DNA from 3 places in the Spirochaeta cellobiosiphila DSM 17781 genome. Region 2 is predicted to be linked to each of the others. Evidence: a T-box and tRNA genes for the amino acid it is inferred to sense, from the RefSeq annotation. Region 2 holds a T-box; the other regions hold tRNA genes.
What was found. The T-box of region 2 lies ahead of thrS (threonine--tRNA ligase). A T-box ahead of a tRNA ligase gene usually reads a tRNA of that ligase, here a tRNA-Thr.
Positions count from the first base shown of each region.

Region 1 (8,114 bases), 260 kb from region 2:
TGGTAGTATTTCTTTGAGAATTCCTGTTTTTCTTAATAAATCTAAACCATAGCTAGGTTTTTGTGATAATAGAATCTTTGAAAACTCATCACGTATACGTTCATAGGATATATTTACAATATTGGAAGCCTTATTACTAATTCCGACTAATGTTGCTGATTCTATTGAAAAGCCAAGTTGTGATGCAAATCTGCAGGCTCTCATTAATCTTAAGGAGTCTTCTTCAAATCTATCTACTGGATTACCTATAGCCCTGATTAATTTAGATTTTATATCGAGCAATCCAGAATTGGGATCATAAAGTTTTAAATCCTTCAGATCGATGGCCATTGAGTTAATAGTAAAATCTCTTCTTCTTAAGTCCTCGTTTAAATCACTAATATATTTGATACTTTCAGGTCGTCTGTTATCTGTATATTTACCTTCGGATCGAAACGTCGTTACTTCATATTGGTCACACCCAAATAAGATTGTAACAGTGCCATGTTGAATCCCAGTAGGAATTACTCGTTTAAACATTCTCATAACTTCTTCTGGAGTAGCATCTGTTGTCAGATCATAATCTTTTGGGTCTAATCCCAGAACCATGTTACGAACAGCTCCCCCAACTAAATATATGGAATACCCATTTTTGTGAAAAATTTTACCAAGGTTTAATAAGTTATCATTTAGTTTCCATATCATTTTGTAAAAATAAATGTAACATTGACTTCATGTCAATAAGACTGTTATAACAACTTATGAAACATAAAGGAATAGTGATTTCAGGAGGCCAAGGGCCTGACAGTCTTAATTTCGATTTATCTCAATATAAAGTAGTGGCAGCAGATTCTGGTTACGACTATGCAAAAAAGTATAATATAAAAGTTGACTTGATTGTAGGAGATATGGATTCAATAGCTGAATTGAAATCTGTTGAAGAAAATAACGATATTAAGATTATGAAATTTATAAAGGATAAAGATTATAGTGATACTGAATTAGCTATCAAATATCTATATAAATATTCTGATCATATCGAATTATTGTGTGGTGATTTGGGTAGAATCGATCATTTACTTAATAATCTTGCAATGTTTGAAAAATACTTCAAACTTAAAGCTTGGTATGGTAATTGTTTTACAGCTTTAAGAGTGTCTAAGGGAATTAGTAATTTAAATTTTGAATTAAATACTGTTATTTCTTTATTTCCAATCAGTAACAAAGCTATGGTAACATCGAGAGGATTAAAATGGGAATTAGAGCAAAGACTGTTGACAAAAAAAGATTTTAGTCTAAGTAATGTAGTAAAAGAAAGTAGTTTAGTTATAAAAGTTTTAGAAGGAGAAATCCTATTAATCGTCCCCAAGAATTTATAGATAATCAATTAAAAAAGTATTTTACAACACGTAGTGAAGATGGTTGCATTTTTGTATCAATTGATAAAGAAGAGACAGAACGTAGACTTCTCTTGGATTATCGAAAGATCACACCTATAAATAAGGCAAAAATTGAAATGCGTTCTGTTATTGAAAGTAAAAGTAAGTTGGAATTATTCAAACAGTTTCAACTCAAGGAGATATTACACAATATAAATAGAGATTATAGGTTCATCGATGAAAAGAATAATGTGCTAACAGATGTATTTTTCAATTACATTATAAATCTTAAAAATAAAATCCTAGGTCTATACAATGTTTTTTCTCTGATCTTCAATAATAGTAATATATTAGACTTTTTGGACTATATTCTTCAAATATATATACCTGAAGGTTTTAAGTCATTTGATAGTATTATATCTAGAGAATTTAGAGAGCGTGTCGATCTTTTGCATGAAAGTGAGGAAAATATTCGAATCCTATTACAGGATCAACTTGATATCTATGCAGAATCAATTTCTTCAACAAGCAGTTTTTCTAAGCTTGTTGAGACAATTGAAGTTCTTAATGCTATAAAGTATTTAGTATTTTTTGATTATGGTTTTTTTGATAATCGTGAGTATGTTCGTAATATAAGTCTAAATAAGTATGAAATTATAGATAGTCTAGAAAAGCTTTATTTTGCCCTCTACGTTGCAAGTAGGTATAAGGTTAATAAAAAGAATATTGATAAATTCATTAGTGTTTTGTATCGGTATGTAGTGAATAAAAAAGGAAAATTAAGTTCAAGTAACTTAGATATTGATGGCAGTATGATAAATGATATCATCATAAATTCTAGAACTGCTTTGAATACACTGCCTTTATTGAATTTGCTCCAATATATTAAAAAGCAGAATTACTATAAAGCGTATATATATCCTCCTAGATTAGATATTAGAAACTATTTACATGATAAAATTCTAAGAAATAATATACGAAACATCGATTTATACTTGCTGAGTCTTAAAGATCATAAAATACAATACAAACTAGATGAGTTATTTAATTCTAAAAAGTATATAAAACTAAATAATTATATCTTATGGGATCACGCATTCGGAATAAGTGAAGTTAGTTTGAATGAATATTCTAGAGTAAGAACTCTTACGTTTATCTACAATTTTCTTAATCATATATATAAAGGAAATATAAGAAGTGTCCTTACATCCTTACATTCTTACTTTCCATTTGAATTTCATTTTAATGAATTAAGAGATCGTATTGATACAATAGAGGATAGAATCAGGCAATTTGATTTAAATATTTCAATTGAGAATGTTTATGGAGTTTCTATTGAGACTCATTGGGACATGTTAAAACAAAGTGTTTTATATCGTTTGAGTTTTAATAGATTTGTTGACGAAAAAAATAAGGAAGCAATTAAATTTATTGATTTAGCATCATTGGCTATAAGTGATTTAAAAGACAGTTTTGAATCACTTATTAATGCTAAAAGCAAACCTCGTAAAATAGTACACAAAGGTGAGCTATTAGATTTTGACTTACTTGTTCGGGAATCGCTGTTAATTATGTATGATACTCTAGAATTATTAAACTTATTTATAGATCTTGACTCATATTAAGAAGTTCTTGATAGAAGGTTTTTCCAATAGTGTCATTTTTCAGTTGTAGAAATTCCATTATTTTGGGGTTTTCTATAATGAAACCATTTATTTTCTTTAAATTGTCTATTAATTGATCAGCATAGATGTCTTGTTTAATAGATGTCTCAGTTTGCGCATCTATAATGCCTTTTCTCGTATCCAAATAGGATAAATATTGTGTTTTTATTTTATTATACAATTCGAAATCTGGCATTTTTATATTTTTTATAGATAAGTATTCAACAGATATATAGGGTAAATCTTTTTTCATATGAGATATTAGTTCTCTTTTTGCTATTGAACTGATATCTGCTTCATTATTGTAGTTTCTTATAACAAAGTCAGCACTCCTATCCGCGAGTATATCTAGTTGATTAGACAAATAAGTCCCAAGGTTATCAGGAGTAATTCCAAGATTAGTTAATTCATATAGTTTAACGGAATTAGGCTTGAGTGAAAGTGATATGTCAAAGCTATATTTAAATGTTTCAATACTATTACTGTATTGGCTATATAGTTCTGCTGAGGGTAACTCCCCTTTGTAATTATAGTCTTTTCTATAGCTTGATATATCATATTGATAAATAATAAAATTATTAGGTATTACTTTCTGCCAACGCCATAGTAATCTTTCTTTTGTATGATCTTTTTTTTCAATTCCACTAGTTTTAGAATAAAAAACTAAACCTTCATTTGGAATCATATAAGGATTAATCCAACCTAAAATAAAGATGGTACAAGAGAGTATGGTTACAATTATAAAAACTATTATTATTTTTTTCATTCATTAATCCATTTAGATAAATAATTAAGATCAGATATGATACCATCAGGAATTATATGTTTACAACGTGGATCCTTCTTTCGTAATCTCAATGACCTTTTGTCTCCTGCAAATAGTATCCCTTTAAAACCTAAATTTTGGGCTGTATATATATCATTTAATATATCATTGCCAATATAGCAGACATCGGAAGAATGTATGCCTGTATTGGCAAGTTGCTCTATTATATCTTGAAAAATGCATAAGGATGGTTTACTTATTTTTTTTATATAAGACCATGTAACTAAATTGTTATCAAAACCAATTTCATCTATTTTTTTTTGAAATAGATACTCCAGAATAGGTTTCGTGTAGAATTGAGCATTACTTACAATCCCTAAACGTATATTGTTGTCTTTTAAAATGCTAATTGTTTTATCTGCATCTGGCATTAAATATACTGGATTATTAAGACATTCATAAGTCATAGCAATTTGTTTTAATATATCTCTTGGAAAATTTCGTTCAAAAGTAGAGTTAAGAAACTGTTTCCATATATCTAATATATCCACTTCAGGATGTAGAATCCCTTCATTTATTCTTTCTTTATGATTTTCTTCAATTAAATGTCTAAAAGTATGCGTGTAATCAATATTTTTTATAGGTAGACCATATCTGTTAAGGACTTCATTCATTATAGAAGTCTTCGACTTTATTGTGGTACCAACTTCACCTGCTCTTGATATGAGTAGTGTGCCATATATATCAAATAATACCACTTTGGGTTTAAATTTCAAATTGATAGTATTATTGTAATATGTACCTATAGGCTTGAGTGGTGATATAGATTCTTCGAAAATTTTGGTATATAAAGTATTATCGATGTTAGACATATACTAACATTGTGTAACAATTAATATGCTTTGGCAATTGGAATAGGTATTTTGAAGATAAATAAAAGTATATATATAGTAATTAAACGGTCTTTTTTTGTTTGTTTCTATTTCAACCTGTCTCTTTTTATTTATTATGCGACAGGTAATTGGCAGAACTTTTTGGATGTTACTCAATTTATGGTATTAGATGCAATTAAATATTTAAGTTTTTTTAATGTTATGTTTTCTTTAATATTTCTTATACTTAAAGATAGTGATGAGAATTTTCTTATTCATATTTTAAATATTTTAATACTTTTTATAATAAATCTTATGCTATTTATTATTGCTATGTTTATTGAAAGTCTTCATTTAATGTAGCTGTATTTTTTTTGTTAGTCTATCCTGTTGACAACAATACATCGCTTGTGTATATTACGCATCGTCAGTTATTTAATGATTTGCCGACATAGCTCAGCTGGCCAGAGCACGTGACTTGTAATCTCGGGGTCATCGGTTCGAATCCGATTGTCGGCTTTCATAATAACACGGGGAGGTTCCCGAGCGGTCAAAGGGGGCAGACTGTAAATCTGTTGCTTCGGCTTCGAAGGTTCGAATCCTTCTCTCCCCAAAAAGTCCTCTCAATAGAGAGGACTTTTTTTTTAGGGAGTTATTATGTCTGATAATGTATTTTACAAAGATGGACTGCATTTTTCATGTATAGGTTGTCATGCTTGTTGTCGCCATGATCCTGGCTATGTTTTTCTTACCGAATCAGATATTCAAAGAATGCTTGATTATCTAAATATTCCTTTAAAAAAATTTCTAGATACCTATTGCCGTATTGAAGTAATTGGCCCCTTTAAACGAGTTAGCTTAATAGAAAAGGCTAACTATGACTGTATATTTTGGAAAGACGGATGTACCATATATGATGCAAGACCTTTACAATGTCGTTCGTATCCTTTTTGGAATAGTGTAATGCAAAATCGAGCCTCCTGGGATAATGAAGGAAGTAATTGTCCTGGAATCAATAAAGGTACCCTTCACGACAGAAAAGAAATAGATGCTTGGTTGGAGTCCAATCTATCTGATCCAATAATTGAAATTGATTAGTTTTTTGCCTATTCTGTGTATATATTAAAGTAGTACGGAAGATTATATGTCAGATGATTACAAAGATGGTTCTATTTACTTGAATCGACAAGAAATAATATTATTATATAGACATCTAAAAATTGTTGATTCTAGAGATTTAGATGAAGTTTATATGAAGTTAGAGTCGTTTTTATTCGATAATTTTACCATTTCTGAAATAGAAAAAATCCAAGAAGATTGTGATAATAAGGGAGTTTGAAATTGAAGAAACTGTTCACCTTTATTTTATTAATTGGAATATCAATTAATATATTTGCCTTTGATTCAGGAGGGGAGAAAGTTTATGACCTTTTTGCCCCCTTATTGTTGGGAAGCTCCCAAAATTCTACACAAGAGTTTTCACCGCAAACAGATCTTTTAAATCCTGCCTTAAGTGCTGGGCGTCAAAGGACTGTTTTGGATGCAAGCTATATTGGATTAGTAGGTACCGACAGTAGTTTAGAAAAATCTGGGTACTCAGGACATGTTATAAATGTTGGAGGAAGTTTTCCAACAAAATATGCTGTTTTTGGTGGTTCTGTTCACTATCTAACATCTGAGCTTACAGGTTTAGATATTGGATCAGCTGGTCTAATTCATTTTAATGTTAGTAAAGATATTTTTTCAGATTTCTATGTAGGAACAGGATTGGATATAGATCTTGGAGCTGGTGAAACTTTTGATTGGGGATTAGGTTTAGATTTTGGAGTTTATCATCTCCCTATGACGCTTTTGGGTATTGAAGATGTTTCATGGGGAGTTTCCTTACTTAATTTAGGAAAGACAATTACCAGTTCAAATGATCCATACCCAGCTCCTTTTACATTACAAGGTACGGTTGCTTTACCTATTTATAATGGTGAAAAGACAAAGATTGATTGGAGTAATACTGTAGCTTTGCCTTTTGCTCAAAATATTGCTTATACTACAGGAATAGGACTTAATTTAGGTGATGACCTAGAAATAAATACAAGTATCAAATTTGACCTAAGAGAAACTATTGATGGCTCCACCCCTTGGAGAACTATTATACCTTCTTTAAGTTTACGTTATTCTTATACTGCAGGTGACAACGAAAATGAGGATGTATGGAAGAATAGTCAATATACGCCTAGCATCGGATTTGCACCATTAAACAATCATATTTATGCAATAGGTGTAGGAGTAAATATCCCTGTTGGTGTCTTTGATTCGAAAGGTCCTGATGTTGATATTGATTACCAAGATATAAATTACATAAGTCCAAATAATGATGGAATAAATGATGCTGTAGAATTTCCATTCGGATTAAAAGATAGTCGCTATATAAAAGAATACAAATTTATTGTAACAGACTCATTAGGGAATATAGTTAGGACTATTGAAAATAAAGAAGATCGTCCAGAAAGCATAAATCTAGAAAATCTATGGAATAGGTTAGTTTCTGTAAAAAGCGGCATACCTATTCCTGAATCGCTTCGTTGGGATGCCTATTCAGATACAGCAGGTATTGTTGAAGATGGTACATATTATTTTCATGTAATCGCAATTGATGATAATGGGAATACTACTGAGTCTCCAAAATATGAGATAAAAGTGGACAATACCCCTCCTGATGTAAAAATTGAACCAATAACAGATATAGATTTAATTTTTAGTCCCAATGGAGATGGAAATAAGGACTCTTTATTAATCAAACAAACAGGCTCAGTAGAATCTAAATGGTTTGGTAAAATAGTTTCTTCTAATGGTACTGTTGTTAAAGATTTTATTTTTAATAATGAACAACCAAGTGATCTTGTTTGGGATGGGACAAACAACGAAGGATTAACAGTACCTGATGGTGTTTATGCCTATCAGATTAGTTCTATTGATAAAGCCGGTAACTCTACAGCTGCATCAGTGAACAATATAATAGTTAATACAGAAGTAACACCTGTGGTGTTATCCATAAATTCTGCTTACCTATCTCCCAACAACGATGGTCGGTTTGATACATTAAGTTTCTTGCTAGATATTCCCGTAAAGAATGGTATCCGTGAATGGAATATCAACATATATGATGATCAAGACAATTTAGTACAAACTATTGATAAAGAAGAATCAAAAACTTTAGAGATATTTGAATACAATGGTCTTGATGATAAGGACGAAATACTTCCTGAAGGTAGCTACTATGGCAAACTTCAGGTATTTTACGAAAATGGTAATGCACCAGAAAGCAAAAGCCCTTCCTTTTTGGTGGATGTAACACCTCCAAAAGCATCTATTAAATTGTCTGGAGCACCTATATTTAGTCCAAATGGAGATGGGAAACGTGATACCATTGTTATTTATCAAGATAGCTCATCAGAAG
Region 1 covers NZ_KE384554.1:92,370-100,483, reverse strand. Annotated here, with positions in the region: gene K345_RS0107195 (CCA tRNA nucleotidyltransferase) at 1-684, opposite strand, end outside; gene K345_RS0107190 (thiamine diphosphokinase) at 741-1,358, shown strand; gene K345_RS0107185 (hypothetical protein) at 1,451-2,983, shown strand; gene K345_RS0107180 (hypothetical protein) at 2,961-3,788, opposite strand; gene K345_RS0107175 (HAD family hydrolase) at 3,785-4,660, opposite strand; tRNA gene K345_RS0107165 (tRNA-Thr) at 5,106-5,179, shown strand; tRNA gene K345_RS0107160 (tRNA-Tyr) at 5,193-5,273, shown strand; gene K345_RS0107155 (YkgJ family cysteine cluster protein) at 5,318-5,758, shown strand; gene K345_RS0107150 (hypothetical protein) at 5,805-5,999, shown strand; gene K345_RS0107145 (OmpA family protein) at 6,002-8,114, shown strand, end outside.
Region 1: it encodes a tRNA-Thr, which carries the amino acid that the T-box ahead of thrS (threonine--tRNA ligase) is inferred to sense. The anticodon was not compared.

Region 2 (8,114 bases):
TTAAGAAAACAGCACCTTCTGAAGCAGATAAATTGTTTGAAGAAGCTCAAGCTGATGCGAAAAACACATGGGAAACTTACAAGAAATTGGGTGAAATCCTATAATCTTTAGAGATGACCATATAAGGAGGCTGCTTAATGCAGCCTCTTTTTCTTTATAAAAAATTATAGATTGACCAAGAGGGATCCATACCATACAGTAGGACTATGACTATTAAACAAAGAAGACATAGGAACTTATTTATTAATCTTCTTCTATTTTCTGTGTTTGAAGTACTGCTATTCTACCTTCTTCAATACAAATACTACATACAGCTTAATCACTTCCTAATCTTTAGTTCGGTGAATGTACTCTACAACGGGATTATATTTATAACATTATTAAAATTTGACAGATTATTCTATTATGATAAAACGAATGAAGAAATGTCCTACATAAATCTAGCCACATTATTAACCATTTTACGATTATCTTCCTTAATATCACTTATGTATCTTGTATACCTAGCCTCTCAATATTCACTAACTCGTCTCACAGTCGTTATAACCGCTGCCATTTTTCTGACAGACTTGTTGGATGGGCAGATAGCAAGAAGAACAAATACCATAACTAAGATAGGTAAATTTCTCGATAGTACAGCTGATTATTTTGTCATATTAGCCATATCAATACTCATGTTATATTTTAGGATTATCCCTGTTTATATCTTTATACTCACTCTGGTACGCGGATTTAGCCAATTTCCTAACCTTTTTAGATATAAAATAGAGGAAGGCAAAATAATCTTTGAAACCTCGTTTCTTGGGAAGTTAAGTGTTTTTATGGTGATGTTCCTATATGGATCAGAATTGTTTATATTAACCGACCTAGGTAAAGTCCTGGAACCTTACATCTATATCTTGGAGATTACCACAGCATTTATATTGCTAATGGGGTCCGCTGACAAATTAATTATGTTTCTATTGGGAATAAAGAAAAAAAAGCAGGACGGTGTATAAAACCGTCCTTTTATTAGTTAATATTAAAATCCATAGATATCAGAGTATTTATCATTAAGATAATCTAAAAAGTACTGAGGATTCAAATTTTCCCCTGTCACTTCTTTACATAGCTCCCCTGCCTTCTTCAAGCGTCCCCATTGATGGATATTAGTGTGCAACCAATTAAGGATGATATTGAACTTTTTATCCTTTGTCAGACCAGATATAGGACCAAGCTCCTTTTCCATGGCGACTTTAAATTGAGCACTGTACAGGTTTCCCAAAGAATAAGTAGGAAAATATCCAATCAGACCAAAAGACCAATGAACATCCTGAAGAACACCTTCTGTATTATTGGAAGGGACTATACCTAATAGTTCCTCCATCTTTTCATTCCAAATACTAGGAAGATCCTGAATCTTAATAGAACCTTCAAGAAGAGCTAACTCTATTTCAAATCGAAGGATAATATGCAAGCTATACGTAACTTCATCAGCTTCTGTACGTATAAAGGAAGATTCAACCTTATTAAAGGCTTTATATAAATCATCTACAGACAAAGAGGACATATTCTCAGGAAATAAAGACTGCATTTGAGGCCAATAGGCTTCCCAAAAAGCCTTGGATCTCCCAACCATATTTTCCCAGAATCTGGATTGTGATTCATGAATCCCTAAACTAGTACCGTCACCTACAGTTGTTCCACTAATATTGTCCCCAATACCTTGTTCATAGAGAGCATGACCCGTTTCATGGATGGTACTAAATATACCACCATTAAAAAAATTCTTGTCGTATCTTGTTGTGATGCGGATATCATTTGCGCCTAATTGCGTGGTAAATGGATGGGTAGACAGATCCAGTCGACCTCTGTTGGAATCAAATCCCAGGTCCGCCATAACTTGTCGGCCAAAGGCGTCTTGTTTATCAACAGGATAGTCCAGGCGAATTAAGTCATCACTATTTTGAGGTGATTTACGGATCTTACCCAAAAGTTCTACAAGCCCCACTTTCAGTTCTCCAAAGATAGCCTTAAGTTCGTTGACTCGCATTCCCGGCTCATAATCCTCTAAAAGAGCATCATAAGGGTGTTCTTCATATCCTAAGGCTTCTGCCTTTTGTCTTGTTAGGTCCAAGACTTTTTGCAAGTAAGGAGCGAAACTTTGAAAATCATCTTCCTTTCTTGCTTTGGCCCAGGCATTTTGAGCCAAAGCTGTGGCCTTCGTCAAATCCTTAACGAGCTGACTGGACAGACGTGTTTCCTTATTATAATCTTCTTCTCTTATACCAAGAAAGGATTTTTCAAAATCATTTAATGAAGATAAATCTTTATTCGCCTGAGCGATCAATTCTGCTATCTCTGGATTTGTTTTATGTTGATGGGATAAACCAGATAGAAAAGCGGCCTGATCTGCCCTTCCTTCTACAGCCCCTTCTGGCATGTAAGTTTCCTGATCCCAACCTAGTATAGCTCCAATATCTTCAATAATTCGTGACTCTTTGTCTAATTCTATTAACTTTTTAACCGCTTCCACAGAATTCACTATATTAACTCCTTTGTATTGATCTTACCAAGAACCCAGTTCACACTTTCTTCTAAAGGCATCCCTTGATGCTGTTCACCAGTTCTAAGACGAACACTTACTTGATTCTCCGATTCCTCCCGTTCACCAAGAATGAACATATAAGGAATTTTCTCATTTTGAGCCGCCCTAATTTTAGCATTCATCCTGTTATCAGAATCATCTAATTTCACACGGATACCTGCGGCCTTTAATTGAGCTGTTACCTTCTGAGCATATTCGTTAAAGTTCTGAGCTACAGGAATCACCATGACCTGAGTAGGATTCAACCAAACAGGGAAAGCTCCTGCATATTGTTCAATCAATATCCCAATAAATCGCTCTAATGATCCCAATACAGCTCTATGGAGCATAACAGGAGAATGTTTATTGTCATCTTCCCCAATATAAGACGCATTTAGTCTATCATTAGATGGTAAGAGGTAATCCACTTGAATGGTACCGCACTGCCAATGGCGACCTAGAGCATCGACTAAGGTAAACTCTAATTTAGGACCATAGAAAGCACCTTCTCCCTCAGCAATCTCATATTCCAGGCCAGCCACTTTGCAAGCATTGGCTAATGCTCCTTCCGACCTATCCCAAGTGGCATCTTCACCAATTCTTTTTTCAGGTCGAGTACTGAACTTAACAATTATGTTGTCATCACCAAAGCCAAAGTCTTTATACATGCTCTTTAAAAGATCAACAAAGAGAACTACTTCATCAGCTATTTGTTCTTCTGTACAGAAGATATGGGCATCATCCTGAACAAACCCTCTCACTCTCATAATACCATGAAGAGCTCCTGAAGCTTCATTACGTGTACAACTCCCAAACTCAGCCATACGAAGAGGTAAATCACGATAGCTTTTAATCCCCTGTTTAAAAATTTCTACATGTCCAGGGCAGTTCATAGGTTTAAGAGCAAATTCTCTCTTTTCGCTCTCTGTTATAAACATGTTTTCCTTATATTTTGCCCAGTGACCAGAACGTTCCCATAGAGATTTAGGCATAACAGAAGGGGTATGAACCTCAATATAATTCTGTTCAGATAATCGATTACGTACATAATTCTGAATAGTTAGATAAATGGACCAGCCCTTGTCATGCCAAAAGATCTGACCTGGATTTTCATCAACCATATGGAAGAGATCTAATTCTTTACCCAACTTACGGTGATCCCGTTTTTTGAGTTCCTCTAATTTATTAAGATAAAACCGAAGCTCTTTAGCATTATTCCAAACAGTCCCATAAATACGTTGTAACATAGGTCTAGTGGAGTCACCTCTCCAATAGGCCCCAGCTATAGACATTAATTTAATAGCCCGTGGATCAATCTGACTGGAATTCTCCACATGAGGACCTTTGCAAAGGTCTACAAAATCACCACTATGGTAGAGACTGATCTCGGCATCTTCAGGTAAGTCATTAATAAGCTCAACCTTATAAGGTTGATCAGCAAATCGTTCTAAGGCAACTTCCCGTGAAATGACTTCTTTATCAAAAGAAGCTCCCTTATTGATAATATCCCGCATTCTGTTTTCAATATCTTCAAGATCTTCTTCCTTAAGCTTTCGAGGTAGATCAAAATCATAATAAAACCCATCATCGATAGCAGGCCCAATAGCGATCTTGGCATCTGGAAATATTTGCAATACAGCCTCTGCCATTATATGAGCAGTTGAATGCCGCTTTCGGAATATTTTTTCTTCTTTAGTTAATTTTTCTGACATATATCTCTCCTTTTGTAGACAAAAAAAGCTTCCATGTACTCCGTCCTCTTAATTAAATAAGGACGAAGGGCACAGAAGCTCTCCGCGGTTCCACCTTTATTCAGTCCTTCTCTGTACTATAACGAAGGATACTGCACTTCATTTACCTCTATCGTTTGGTTTACGTCCCAGCATACTAATCAAAGTGATTCTTTAACTTTCCGTGGGCAACTCAGGAGTGGTTTTCAATCAAGTTCCTTGAAAAGGATTACAGCCTATGTCCTTTACTCTCTAGCAAGAATTCTTTGACCTACTCTTCTCCTTCATAGTCTTATTAGTAATATGAATGGTAAAGTCTTTATTGTCAAGATTATGACTATGATTGGACAAGAGGAAGCACCATTTAGTTACAATAATTAAGGTTATAAACTACTTGTAGAGTTTTTCAGGGCAAAGAAGCTCTACGGCCTTAATATGAAACATCTCGATAGAAGGATCTGTAAAAAAAGCAGTCTCCCAGGGATTCTTATCAACAAATTCATATTGAATGGAACTAAAAGCAGGATTACTCGGGGATATTTTAAAAAGCTCACCAATAATTATTGAATAATTCCATTCTATAGCTTTATCAAAGGTAAACTCTGGTCTGTGATCAATAGCAAAGGCCACATTTCTATCCCTATGAAGATTATGGGATTTGAAAGACCCCTTCTGGCTTATAATGAAAATATCATCTTGTTTTGTAGAGAGGAACGCCATAACAGTAGTATGAGGTCTATCAGGAGCAGAGGTAATAAGAACACCGAGCTTATTACGCTGAATAACAGGATCAGTATCTATGACAGGATCAATTGTACTTTCAGGAAGAGTAATACTACTTCTATTATCAACGGGAAATCGATAACCTTCCTTTCTATAGGAATCAACAACATTGTTAGAATAGAATAATTCATAATCTTCAAGTATTACTGAAATTCTTCTCTCTTCTACCTTTGTCACAATAGCTTTAACAGAACTTCGATAAACACGGAGATTGATATCGAATTCTTCTACACCAACACGGCTATCCAAATGAATGGTGATCTTTTGCCCCACACTATAGGGATTGGCTTTAGGAAAGATTATAACCATTCCCTCTTTGTTAAAAAGGATACCTCCAATCAAGGCTACAATCTTATTATCACAATACCCAGCAATGATGGCATAGGATTGATTAGCGAAATAATCTTTTAACAAAGCATGACTCCCATAATGAATGATCTACCAAATTTAGTCATCTTTCCTAGACTAATCAAGTCTTCTTTTGAGCAGATGTAAAGGGGGTTATCATTTCGAAAAGGCTTTTCAACTTTTTTTACTAGTCCTTTCAATTTTTTTGAAAGGGCCTTTCAAAATCTTTTACAAGCCCTTTCAAATTACAGAAGTCTCGTAAAAATTAGGAAAAGCCTTACCTTCCTCATTGCTTTACGACCATAGCTTTGGTATAACTTGTCCAGGTTAAGGAGAGGAAAGGTAATAATGAAGGAAAAGCACACAGGAAAGGCAAAAACGAGCAACAGTAGAAAACAAGGGCCTCATCCTAAGAGATACCCAAAACGAGTGAGCCTGGAAGCACCCAAAAAGGAAGCTCATCCTCATAGTAAAAATAATTCTCCTTGTCCGTATTTTAAGCAATGTGGAGGTTGTCAACTATTGGATAGACCCTATGAACAAAGCTTGGAATATAAGAATAAAAAAGTACGCCAACTATTAAGCCCCTTTGCTACTGTCCCGTCTATTATAGGGATGAAGCATCCCTGGAGCTATCGTAACAAAATGCACTCTACCTTTGCTTATGATAAAAGAAAGGGAACGATTAATGGCTTATACTCAGAAAAGAGTCATAAACTAGTCCCTATTGAAAGGTGCCTGATACAGGATGAACGAGGGGACAAGATTGTAAGTACTATTAAGGGTTTAATGAAATCCTTCAAAATGACAGCTTATAATGAACTAAATAGACAGGGTTTCCTCAGACATATACTAATAAAATCAGGTTTCGATAGTGGTGAAATGATGGTTGTACTTGTTGTCACGACCCTTCAATTCCCTGGAAAGAAAAACTTTATCAAAGTATTACGTGATAAACATCCTGAGATAACAACCATCATCCAAAATGTGAATGATGAGGATACAACAATGGTATTAGGTAAAAGGGATGTAGTACTCTTTGGAAAAGGCTATATTATAGATAAACTCTGTGGTATGACTTTTCAGATATCTGCTAAGTCATTTTATCAAATCAATCCTGTTCAAACCAAAGTCCTTTATAATAAAGTTCTAGAATTAGCTCAACTTAAAAGTAATGAGACCATCTTAGATGCTTATTCAGGAATTGGAACTATTGGGCTCATAGCCAGTTCCCATGTCAAACAGGTTATTGGGGTTGAATTAAATGGGGATGCGGTAAAAGATGCCATAAGAAATGCAAAACGTAATAAAGTCAGTAATGCCTACTTTTATGAAGGGGATGCCGGACAATTTATGGAAGCCCTGGCAGAAGAAGGCCATCCTTTGGATGTAGTGTTTATGGATCCTCCACGAAGTGGTTCTACTCCTATGTTTATTCAATCCTTAGGCAAGGCAAAACCGAGAAAAGTCGTTTATATATCCTGTAATCCAGAAACTTTAGCTCGAGATTTAGAATTATTGAAGGGAGAAGGTTATCAGACCAAAAAAGTACAACCAGTGGATATGTTTCCCTGGACTGATCATATTGAAGCGGTAACCTTGTTAGAATATCAAGGCTAATTAATCTTGCCTTAGATTTTTACTAAGACATATACGGTATTGCCCCTTTTCTCCAGGATAATAAATAGCACTGTCCATTATAGTCTGGATAAGATGTAACCCATATCCCGAATCCTGATAGGTCGTCACGTCAGGCTCAGGATAGTCTAACCAATTGAATTCGTCACCAATATAAGTCATACGAATAAAAAACCAATCCTCTTCTAATCCCATCTCCATTTGAATACCAAAGGATGTATCCTTAGGCTTAGAATGTTCCATAATATTGGCTACAGCTTCATTAATAGCCAGGATTATAGCTGCTTTATTGTCATCATTAATAAGGTCTTTTAGAATATCATCCAGGAATTCCTGGGAAAAATCACGGATATCTCTAATACTCTCAGAAGAGTAAGGGAAGCTTCGATTCCAATACTCTGTATTATCTTCCCATAGAGGTTTGAAGGCAATACAGGTAACATCATCTTTGAACCCCTCATAAGCATAGCTAAAACTCAAGTCCTTTACCAATTGGGCTATTTCTGTTGCTGATTTGTCTGCATGAGATCTGATGATATGGATAAGTCTTTCCTCTCCAAAAAGCTCACCTTCTGAATTAACAGCTTCTGATATACCATCTGAATAAAGAAAATACATATCCCCTTTTCTTAAAGGTAACCGAAATTGTTTATACTCCTGTCCAACGGTAAAGCCCATTGGCATATTGACCCCTTTGATAATCCAGCAGGATTGAGATTGACCACAATAATGAATAATAGAAGTATGACCGCAGTCGACAAAATCAAGAGAATGTCTTTTAGAATCAATACGAACGTAGTAGAGGGTTAGAAATTTACCAATATCGATTAGTTCTTTAGATACATACAAATCAGTTTTGGAGACAATATCCTCTGGTTTAGGAATTCCACTATGAGCAATACTTAAGTCCAAGCGACTTCGATTGAAACTGTTTTTTGCAGCAGCACCTGTTAATGCAGCGGCTATGCCTTTACCCATAACATCTGCTAATACAAAATCAAGTATGTGGTCATTCATGCGGTAAAAATCAAAAAAATCACCATCCACAG
Region 2 covers NZ_KE384554.1:352,673-360,786, forward strand. Annotated here, with positions in the region: gene nifJ (pyruvate:ferredoxin (flavodoxin) oxidoreductase) at 1-104, shown strand, start outside; gene K345_RS0108395 (CDP-alcohol phosphatidyltransferase family protein) at 207-998, shown strand; gene K345_RS0108400 (carboxypeptidase M32) at 1,022-2,524, opposite strand; gene thrS (threonine--tRNA ligase) at 2,524-4,278, opposite strand; T-box leader at 4,334-4,593, opposite strand; gene K345_RS20325 (hypothetical protein) at 4,687-5,493, opposite strand; gene rlmD (23S rRNA (uracil(1939)-C(5))-methyltransferase RlmD) at 5,776-7,047, shown strand; gene K345_RS0108420 (SpoIIE family protein phosphatase) at 7,048-8,114, opposite strand, start outside.

Region 3 (8,114 bases), on a different contig from region 2:
ACGTATTCAACAACACCGGCTCTCTTTGACTTAACAAGAACTCCAGAATCATAGGCTGCTTTAGCTTCCATACCTGTCCCTACTCGAGGTGGTTCAGGGAATAGCAAGGGAACAGCCTGACGTTGCATATTTGATCCCATCAATGCCCGGTTAGCATCATCATGCTCTAAAAAGGGAATCAATGAGGAAGATACTGATATAATCTGTTTAGGACTTACATCCATGTACTGAATATCTTCTGCCGGTTTCGTTGTATAGTCACCAGTCCTGTGCACTGACACAAGATTTTCTAAGAACTCGCCTTCTTTATTGATTTTGGCATTAGCCTGGGCAATGTAATACTTTTCCTCATCCATAGCAGATAAGTATTCGACTTCCTTAGTAGCTTTACCATTGACAACCTTTCGATAAGGAGTTTCAAGAAAACCATAATCATTGACTCTTGTGTAACCTGCGAGAGAAACAATCAAACCGATGTTTGGACCTTCAGGTGTTTCAATAGGACACATACGACCATAATGGGTATAGTGGACGTCACGAACTTCAAAACCTGCTCGATCTCTGGATAAACCACCAGGTCCTAACGCATTAAGACGTCTTTTGTGTGTCAGTTCAGACAAGGGATTAACCTGATCCATAAACTGAGATAATTGAGAAGACCCAAAAAACTCTTTAATAGCAGCAACAATTGGTTTAATAGAGATCAAATCCTGAGGCTTAAGAGTTTCTGCCTCTTTTAAAGACATTCTTTCTTTGGAAATTCTCTCCATTCGGGAAAAGGCTGTTTTCAAGCTGTTTGCTAGTAACTCGCCTACAGATCGAACACGTCTATTTCCTAGGTGATCAATATCATCAACATTTGCTTCACCACTATAGACTTTAATTAGGAATCCCATAGTAGCAGTCACATCATCCTTTGTGAGGACATGAGTATCTGTATCGATATCAAAACCGAATTTTTTATTTAATTTGTATCGCCCAACTCGACCTAAATCGTAACGCCGAGAAGTAAAGAACATAGAATTCAAATCCTTCTCAGCACTCTCTACAGTTATAGGTTCACCAGGCATTAGAACTGCATAAACCGCACTAAGAGCATCTTCTTTAGTTGGTTCATCCTGTTCAGAACTATCTTTTGTATATTTAGTTTCTTCACGTTCAAAACAATTGAGAATCATAGCAGAATGAAGTGATTCAGGATGATTAAAATCAATTATTTCTACTTCATTTACATTACTATGCAAAAGCTCATCTAGATCATGGGGATGAATTTTATCTCCAGCTTTGTATAACTTACGAGATTCCTCACCTTCGCCGACGAAAACAGCCCTTGCTAAATATTTGTTTACAAGGCCTTCGTCTTTAGCCTTATCACCAGCTATGACAACTTTTTCTTTCTTGTAGAAAACATCAATGAGTTTTTCACGGGAATCATAACCTAAGGCTCTTAAGAAAAGAGTACCTAAGATTCTTTTTTTCCTATCAATTTTTGCATAAACAAGTTCTTTCTTCTGATCAATTTCGAACTCTAACCATGAACCTCTATAAGGTATTATTCGAGAGGAATAAACACCCTTTTCATCTGAGAAAACGACACCAGGTGATCTATGAATTTGACTTACAACAACACGTTCAGCACCATTAATTATAAAGGTACCCCTTTCAGTCATAAGTGGGATATCTCCCATATAGATACTCTTTTGACGTATCTCACCTGTACTTTGAAAAATCAGATTAATTTGAGCCTTAATAGGCACAGCATAAGTAAGTCCTTTCTGTTTACACTCAGCTTCAGAAAGCTTTTTCGCTTCCTCATCCAAAGTATAACCTGCGTATTCAAGAACTAGGTCTCCACTTGGACTTTCGATAGGGAAAACAGATTGGAACACATCTTCTAGGCCCTGCTCATTAGGCGTTAACCCTTTAGACAGAACTTCCCTTTGCAAAAACTTCTCGTATGAAGCTAGCTGAATATCAACCAGGTTAGGCAATTCCATAACTTCTTCGTACTCAACACCCATGTATGTACGCTCTATTGCCTTGTCCCGCTTAAACATTCCACACCCCCCTGACAAAGAATAACCACCGGAATTCATTGCTTCCGGTGGTAAAATGAGAAAATAAAATTAGTTCTCTAATAAAGAGATTATTTAACTTCAACAGCAGCGCCTGCAGCTTCAAGTTTTCCTTTAATCTCTTCTGCTTCTTCTTTAGAAACGGCTTCTTTAACAGCCTTTCCACCTGCTTCAACAAGTTCTTTAGCTTCTTTTAGTCCAAGACCAGTGATAGCTCGAACTTCTTTGATTACAGGAATTTTCTTACTTGCATCAGCAGACTTAAGAATAACATCAAACTCAGTCTGTTCTTCTGCAGCAGCAGCAGGAGCTGCACCACCAGCAGCTGCAACAGCTACAGGAGCAGCTGCAGTTACTCCAAATTTTTCTTCCATTGCTTTAACAAGCTCAGATACTTCGAGAACAGTCATTCCCGCGATTGCTTCTAAAATTTCATCAGTTGAAAGTGCCATATTACCTTCTCCTTAATATAATATAATATATACAGCGATAGCATGGCTCATAAAATGAAGACTAACGCTGTTTATTTTAATTTAGTTAGCAGCCTTTTGATCAGCCACAGCTTGTAAAGTTCTAACAAGCTTTGTAGTTACCCCATTAAGCACATAAACCATGTTTTGTGCAGGAGCATTCATTGTACCCATAAGTTTTTGGATAAGTTCAATTCTTGTTGGAAGCTTGGAATAAGCTTCAACTTGCTTATGGTCATAAGAACCACCAGCAATCAAACCACCTTTTACAGCTATAGGATTTTCTTCAGCAAACTCTAATAGAGCCTTAGCTACAGGTCCTGATTCATCTAAAGCAAGAGCAACAGCTGTTGGTCCTACTAAATACTCATCAACATCCTCACCTTCCATTTCACGAAAAGCAATTTTAGCAAAGTTGTTTTTTACAACCTTATACTCCGCATTAAGACCACGTAACTTGGTTCTTAACTCAGTTATTTGCTCTACTGTTAAGCCTCGATAATCTGTAAAGAAAAAATCATTTACTCTACCAAAACTTTCTTTTAAAGCTGCTACAGCTTCAACTTTTTTGGGTTGTATCTTCTTCTCACTCATTTCTTTCTCCTCACCAGGCCTTAGTTATCCTTCACTTGAACCTTAACACCAGGTCCCATAGTGGAAGATAGAGCGATAGTCTTAATGTAATCACCTTTAAGATCTGTTGGACGTCTTTTTTCGAGCTCTGTTACAAAAGTTCGAACATTTTCAACAATCTTTTCAGCATCCATTGAGACTTTACCAATTAATAAGTGGACAATCCCACCCTTGTCAGCTCGAAACTCAACTCGACCTTGTTGAAGTTGAGCAATAGCCCCTTTAACATCAGTAGTCACTGTTTGAGTTTTGGGATTAGGCATTAACCCTCTTCGACCAAGAATCGGCCCTAATCGACCTACATCTTTCATCATATCGGGTGTTGCAACTGCAACATCAAAATCTAACCAGCCACCTTTAATCTTATCGATAAGATCACTGTCACCAACAAAGGCAGCACCAGCATCTTTAGCTTCCTGAGCTTTATCACCCTTTGCAAAGACAAGAATTTTCTTTCCTTCAGCAAACTGATTAGGAAGAACTAAAGTGTCTCGAATGGTGTGAGATTTCTTAAGATTTAAGTTAACACTTACTTCAACGGCTTCATCAAACTTAGCAAAAGCCATTTCTTTTACTTTGCTGACAGCCTCATCCATAGTGTACAACTTAACTCGATCGTACTTTTTCAGGGCTTCCTGATATTTCTTTCCACGCTTCATCTTACTTCTCCACCTCTACACCCATACTACGAGCAGTACCAGCAATAATATTCATTGCCATTTCAATGTCGTTAGCATTTAAGTCAGGCATCTTAAGTTCTGCGATAGACTTAAGATCATCCTTTTTAAGAGTTGCAACCTTCACCTTATGAGGTTCTGCAGAACCAGACTGTATCTTACAAGCTTTCTTAATAAGTACAGCAGCAGGTGGAGTTTTTGTGATAAAAGTAAAACTTCGGTCACTATAAACCGAGATTACTACAGGTATAGTCAAACCAGCTTCAAAGTTTTTTGTTGCATCATTAAACTGTTGAACAAACTGAGGAGCACTTACACCATGAGGACCTAAAGCAGGACCTACTGGGGGTGCTGGGGTTGCTTTACCTGCAGGAACTTGCAATTTAATAATTGCAGTAACCTTTTTCTTAGCCATTCCCTATTCTCCAAAATGTGGTAATATCGCCATTCTCTAATAATGGCTCCCACTTACCGTGGGAATATTAAATCTTTTCAACCTGAGAAAAATCCACTTCTACAGGTGTTGATCGACCAAATATACCGACCATCACACGTAATTTAGCCTTCTCAAGATTAACTTCTTCTACAGAACCAGTGAAAGATTCAAAAGGTCCGTCAACAACCCGAACTTGCTCACCAATAGCATAGGTCTGGGTCGAACGGTAAGCTTTATCAGCTTTTATTTCACCAGTTTTCATCAAAATAGTCCTAGCCTCATCTTGACTTATGGGTTGAGGCTTCACATTAGTACCAGTAGCACCAACGAAGCCAGTAACTCCATTAATCTTTCTGATGTGTGATACAACAGATTTCCACCCAAGATTTGGAAGGTCCATTTCTAACAAAATGTATCCAGGTAAGAATTTACGATTCACTGTTCTTTTCTTACCATCTTTAACTTCTACAACTTCCTCAGAAGGAACCTTAATATCAAAAACGGCCCCACCTAGGGACCCGTCCTCCATGAGCATTCGAATGTACTTTTCTATCTTGTTCTCATACCCTGAATATGTATGAAGAACATACCAACCTTTGGCCATAATGTCCCCTTCTTAGAATATCAAATAAAGACCGTTCATTAGGAGGTAATCTACTACACCAAAAAAAATGGCGAAAAGAACAGTTGACACAAATACTACGCGTATTGATGACATAACACTTTCTTTCCCAGGCCAAACAACCTTCTTCATTTCATTGATTGATTCTTCAATAAAGGCTTTAATCTTTTTCATGACCTATCGGCTCCCCATGATATAAATAGAAAATACAGGCCAGGTAGGGTTCGAACCTACAACATTCGGTTTTGGAGACCGACGCTCTGCCAATTGGAGCTACTGGCCTGTATGTAATTTACTTAATCTTAGATTCTTTGTGGGTAGTGTGCTTCTTATCCCACTTGCAGTACTTGTTAAATTCCATCTTACCCTGAATGTTTCGTCTGTTCTTACTCGTAGTGTAGTTACGTCTTCCACACTCAGAACAAGTTAAAGAAATTAGCTCTACTGCGCCTTTTTTTCCTTTTGCCATCTCTCATACTCCCTAAACGAAGTTCCACCCTCGAATTTGTGGCGCCTTACAATTTGTGCCAATAAGGGTAAAAATCACGAGCCCTCGACCGGATTTGAACCGGTGACCCCCACCTTACCATGGTGGTGCTCTACCAACTGAGCTACAAGGGCTTAATCAAAGTTGCTCGATGAAAATAGCAAAGCCACATTCTTTTGTCAATAGACTTTCCCAAAAATCGGGCATTATTATACAATCGCATTATACGAGGAGAATTCCATTCCAATATCACCTTATAATAAGAAAAACATCAGAAGATTACTAGTCTTTTTTCGTTTTTTATTGCACTACGTCCTACATTTGTGTATGATACCACTAATTTTGACTAAAATGAGGTGAATCATGCATGACAAGCCACAGGGACAATCACTGGATTCACGAGTCCAAGAGCTATCAATACTCTTTGAAATCAGCCAAATCCTCGATCGTTCAATTGATTTAAAACAAAGTATAAATCCCATACTTCAATCACTTGCTGAACACCTACAAATACTACGAGGCACAATCACCTTATTAAATAGACAAACAGGTGAGATCTTTATTGAAGAAGCTTACGGACTGAGTAATAGTCAACAAGAAAAAGGACGTTATCAACTTGGTGAAGGCATTACAGGTAAAGTTGTGCAGACAGGCCAATCTGTAGTAGTACCCAGGATAAGTGATGAACCGGCTTTCCTCAACAAAACAGGAGCCCGCAAAGGAATGAGGAAAAGAGATATTTCTTTCATATGCGTTCCCGTAAAAATCGGTAATGAGACCATCGGAGCCTTCAGCGCTGATCGACCTTATGAGGAAGAAGGTCATCTTGACAGATACGTACAACTTTTTTCTATTGTAGCCAGTATGATAGCTCAAGCTGTTAAAATAAGGCAAAGCCTTCAAGAAGAAAGACAAAAACTAATGGAAGAAAATTCTAGACTGAAACATGAGTTACAGGAAAAGTTTCGGCCAGCTAATATAATAGGTTCAAGCCCAACTATGCAGGCAGTCTTTGACCTCATAGCTCAAGTATGCAAATCAGAAGCAACGGTATTAATCAGAGGGGAATCTGGAACAGGTAAAGAATTAGTAGCCCACGCCATACATTATAATAGTTATAGAGCTCAGGGACCTTTCATAAAGGTTAACTGTGCCGCACTACCGGAAACAGTTATTGAAAGTGAGTTGTTCGGGCATGAAAAAGGGGCTTTCACAGGAGCTATAAATACAAGAAAAGGTAGATTCGAAATGGCCGATGGCGGTACTATTTTCCTAGATGAAATCGGAGATCTTGCCCCAATGACTCAAGTAAAACTACTTCGCGTTCTTCAAGAACAGGAATTTGAACGTGTAGGTGGTAACAAAACTATCAGAACCAATGTTCGCATTATTGCTGCTACCAATCGAAACTTGGAAGAAGCTATGATTACCCATGACTTCAGAGAAGACTTATATTACAGATTGAATGTCTTCCCCATACATATTCCACCATTACGTGACAGAAGAACAGATATAATGTTATTGACGGATTACTTTGTTGAGAAATATGCTTCTAAAAATCATAAGGCGATAAGAAGAATATCTACTTCTGCAATTGATCTTTTAACCAGCTACCACTGGCCAGGAAATGTTCGAGAACTTGAAAATTGTATAGAGAGAGCGGTCCTCATGAGTTCTGATGAAGTCATTCACGCTCACCATTTACCTCCTAGTTTACAATCTGCAGAATCCACAGGTACAAGTTTTTCAGGAACGCTAGCGGAAACCCTGGACAATATGGAAAGGGAGATTATTCTGGATAGCTTAAAAACCTCACGAGGCAATATGGCAAAATCTGCTCGTGCTTTAGGGATAACAGAAAGAATCATGGGATTACGAGTTAAGAAACACGGTATTGATCCCTCCTACTATAAGTAGTTGCCATTATATGTATTGAAAACAGGCCCTATCAAACTAGTTGCGATAGGGCTTCTTTATAATTTTACCCTATGCAACGTCTAACAATTAACTACATTTTTGTACTATTTATATAGTATCCAACCTTTTGGATGTTTTTCTACAGAAAAGTAAACAATTACGAATATTCACAAAAAAGCAAATTTTCATAATTAATAAAAACTATAAAAACAATATTTCCTTATCAAAGAACACTTTAGATATTTCAATACAGATATACCCTAAGGATAAAGCAGACTTGGCATGATACCTGCATTCAATTGAACAGCAAAGAAAAAATACAATAATAAGCTTAGGAGGCTTTACAATGAAAAAAATTATTTTCATCTTACTGGCTCTTTGCATGGCAACTGGTGTTGCATTTGCAGATGAGACAGTAGCTGATCAGCTGGCATCGTTCTCTGCTGCCTTTGATATGATTTGGCTCATCATTGCTGCTGCCCTTGTATTCTTAATGCAAGCTGGTTTTGCCATGGTTGAAACAGGTCTGACACGGGCTAAGAATGCTGGTAATATTATTATGAAGAATCTTATGGACTTCAGCGTTGGTGCTATAGCATATTTCGCAGTCGGTTGGGCGATTATGTATGGAAATGCCTATGCTGGCGAAGATGGGTTCCTAGGATTCTTTATGGCTTACAATCCAGAAGTATATGATATGAGTGCTATATTCCGAGATTGGATGTTCCAGGTAGTGTTTGCAGCGACAGCAGCTACTATTGTTTCTGGTGCTATGGCTGAAAGAACTAAATTCACTT
Region 3 covers NZ_KE384556.1:79,294-87,407, forward strand. Annotated here, with positions in the region: gene rpoB (DNA-directed RNA polymerase subunit beta) at 1-2,057, opposite strand, end outside; gene rplL (50S ribosomal protein L7/L12) at 2,147-2,527, opposite strand; gene rplJ (50S ribosomal protein L10) at 2,609-3,139, opposite strand; gene rplA (50S ribosomal protein L1) at 3,160-3,837, opposite strand; gene rplK (50S ribosomal protein L11) at 3,839-4,270, opposite strand; gene nusG (transcription termination/antitermination protein NusG) at 4,338-4,895, opposite strand; gene secE (preprotein translocase subunit SecE) at 4,908-5,087, opposite strand; tRNA gene K345_RS0113045 (tRNA-Trp) at 5,123-5,196, opposite strand; gene rpmG (50S ribosomal protein L33) at 5,206-5,382, opposite strand; tRNA gene K345_RS0113055 (tRNA-Thr) at 5,462-5,534, opposite strand; gene nifA (nif-specific transcriptional activator NifA) at 5,764-7,317, shown strand; gene K345_RS0113070 (ammonium transporter) at 7,664-8,114, shown strand, end outside.
Region 3: it encodes a tRNA-Thr, which carries the amino acid that the T-box ahead of thrS (threonine--tRNA ligase) is inferred to sense. The anticodon was not compared.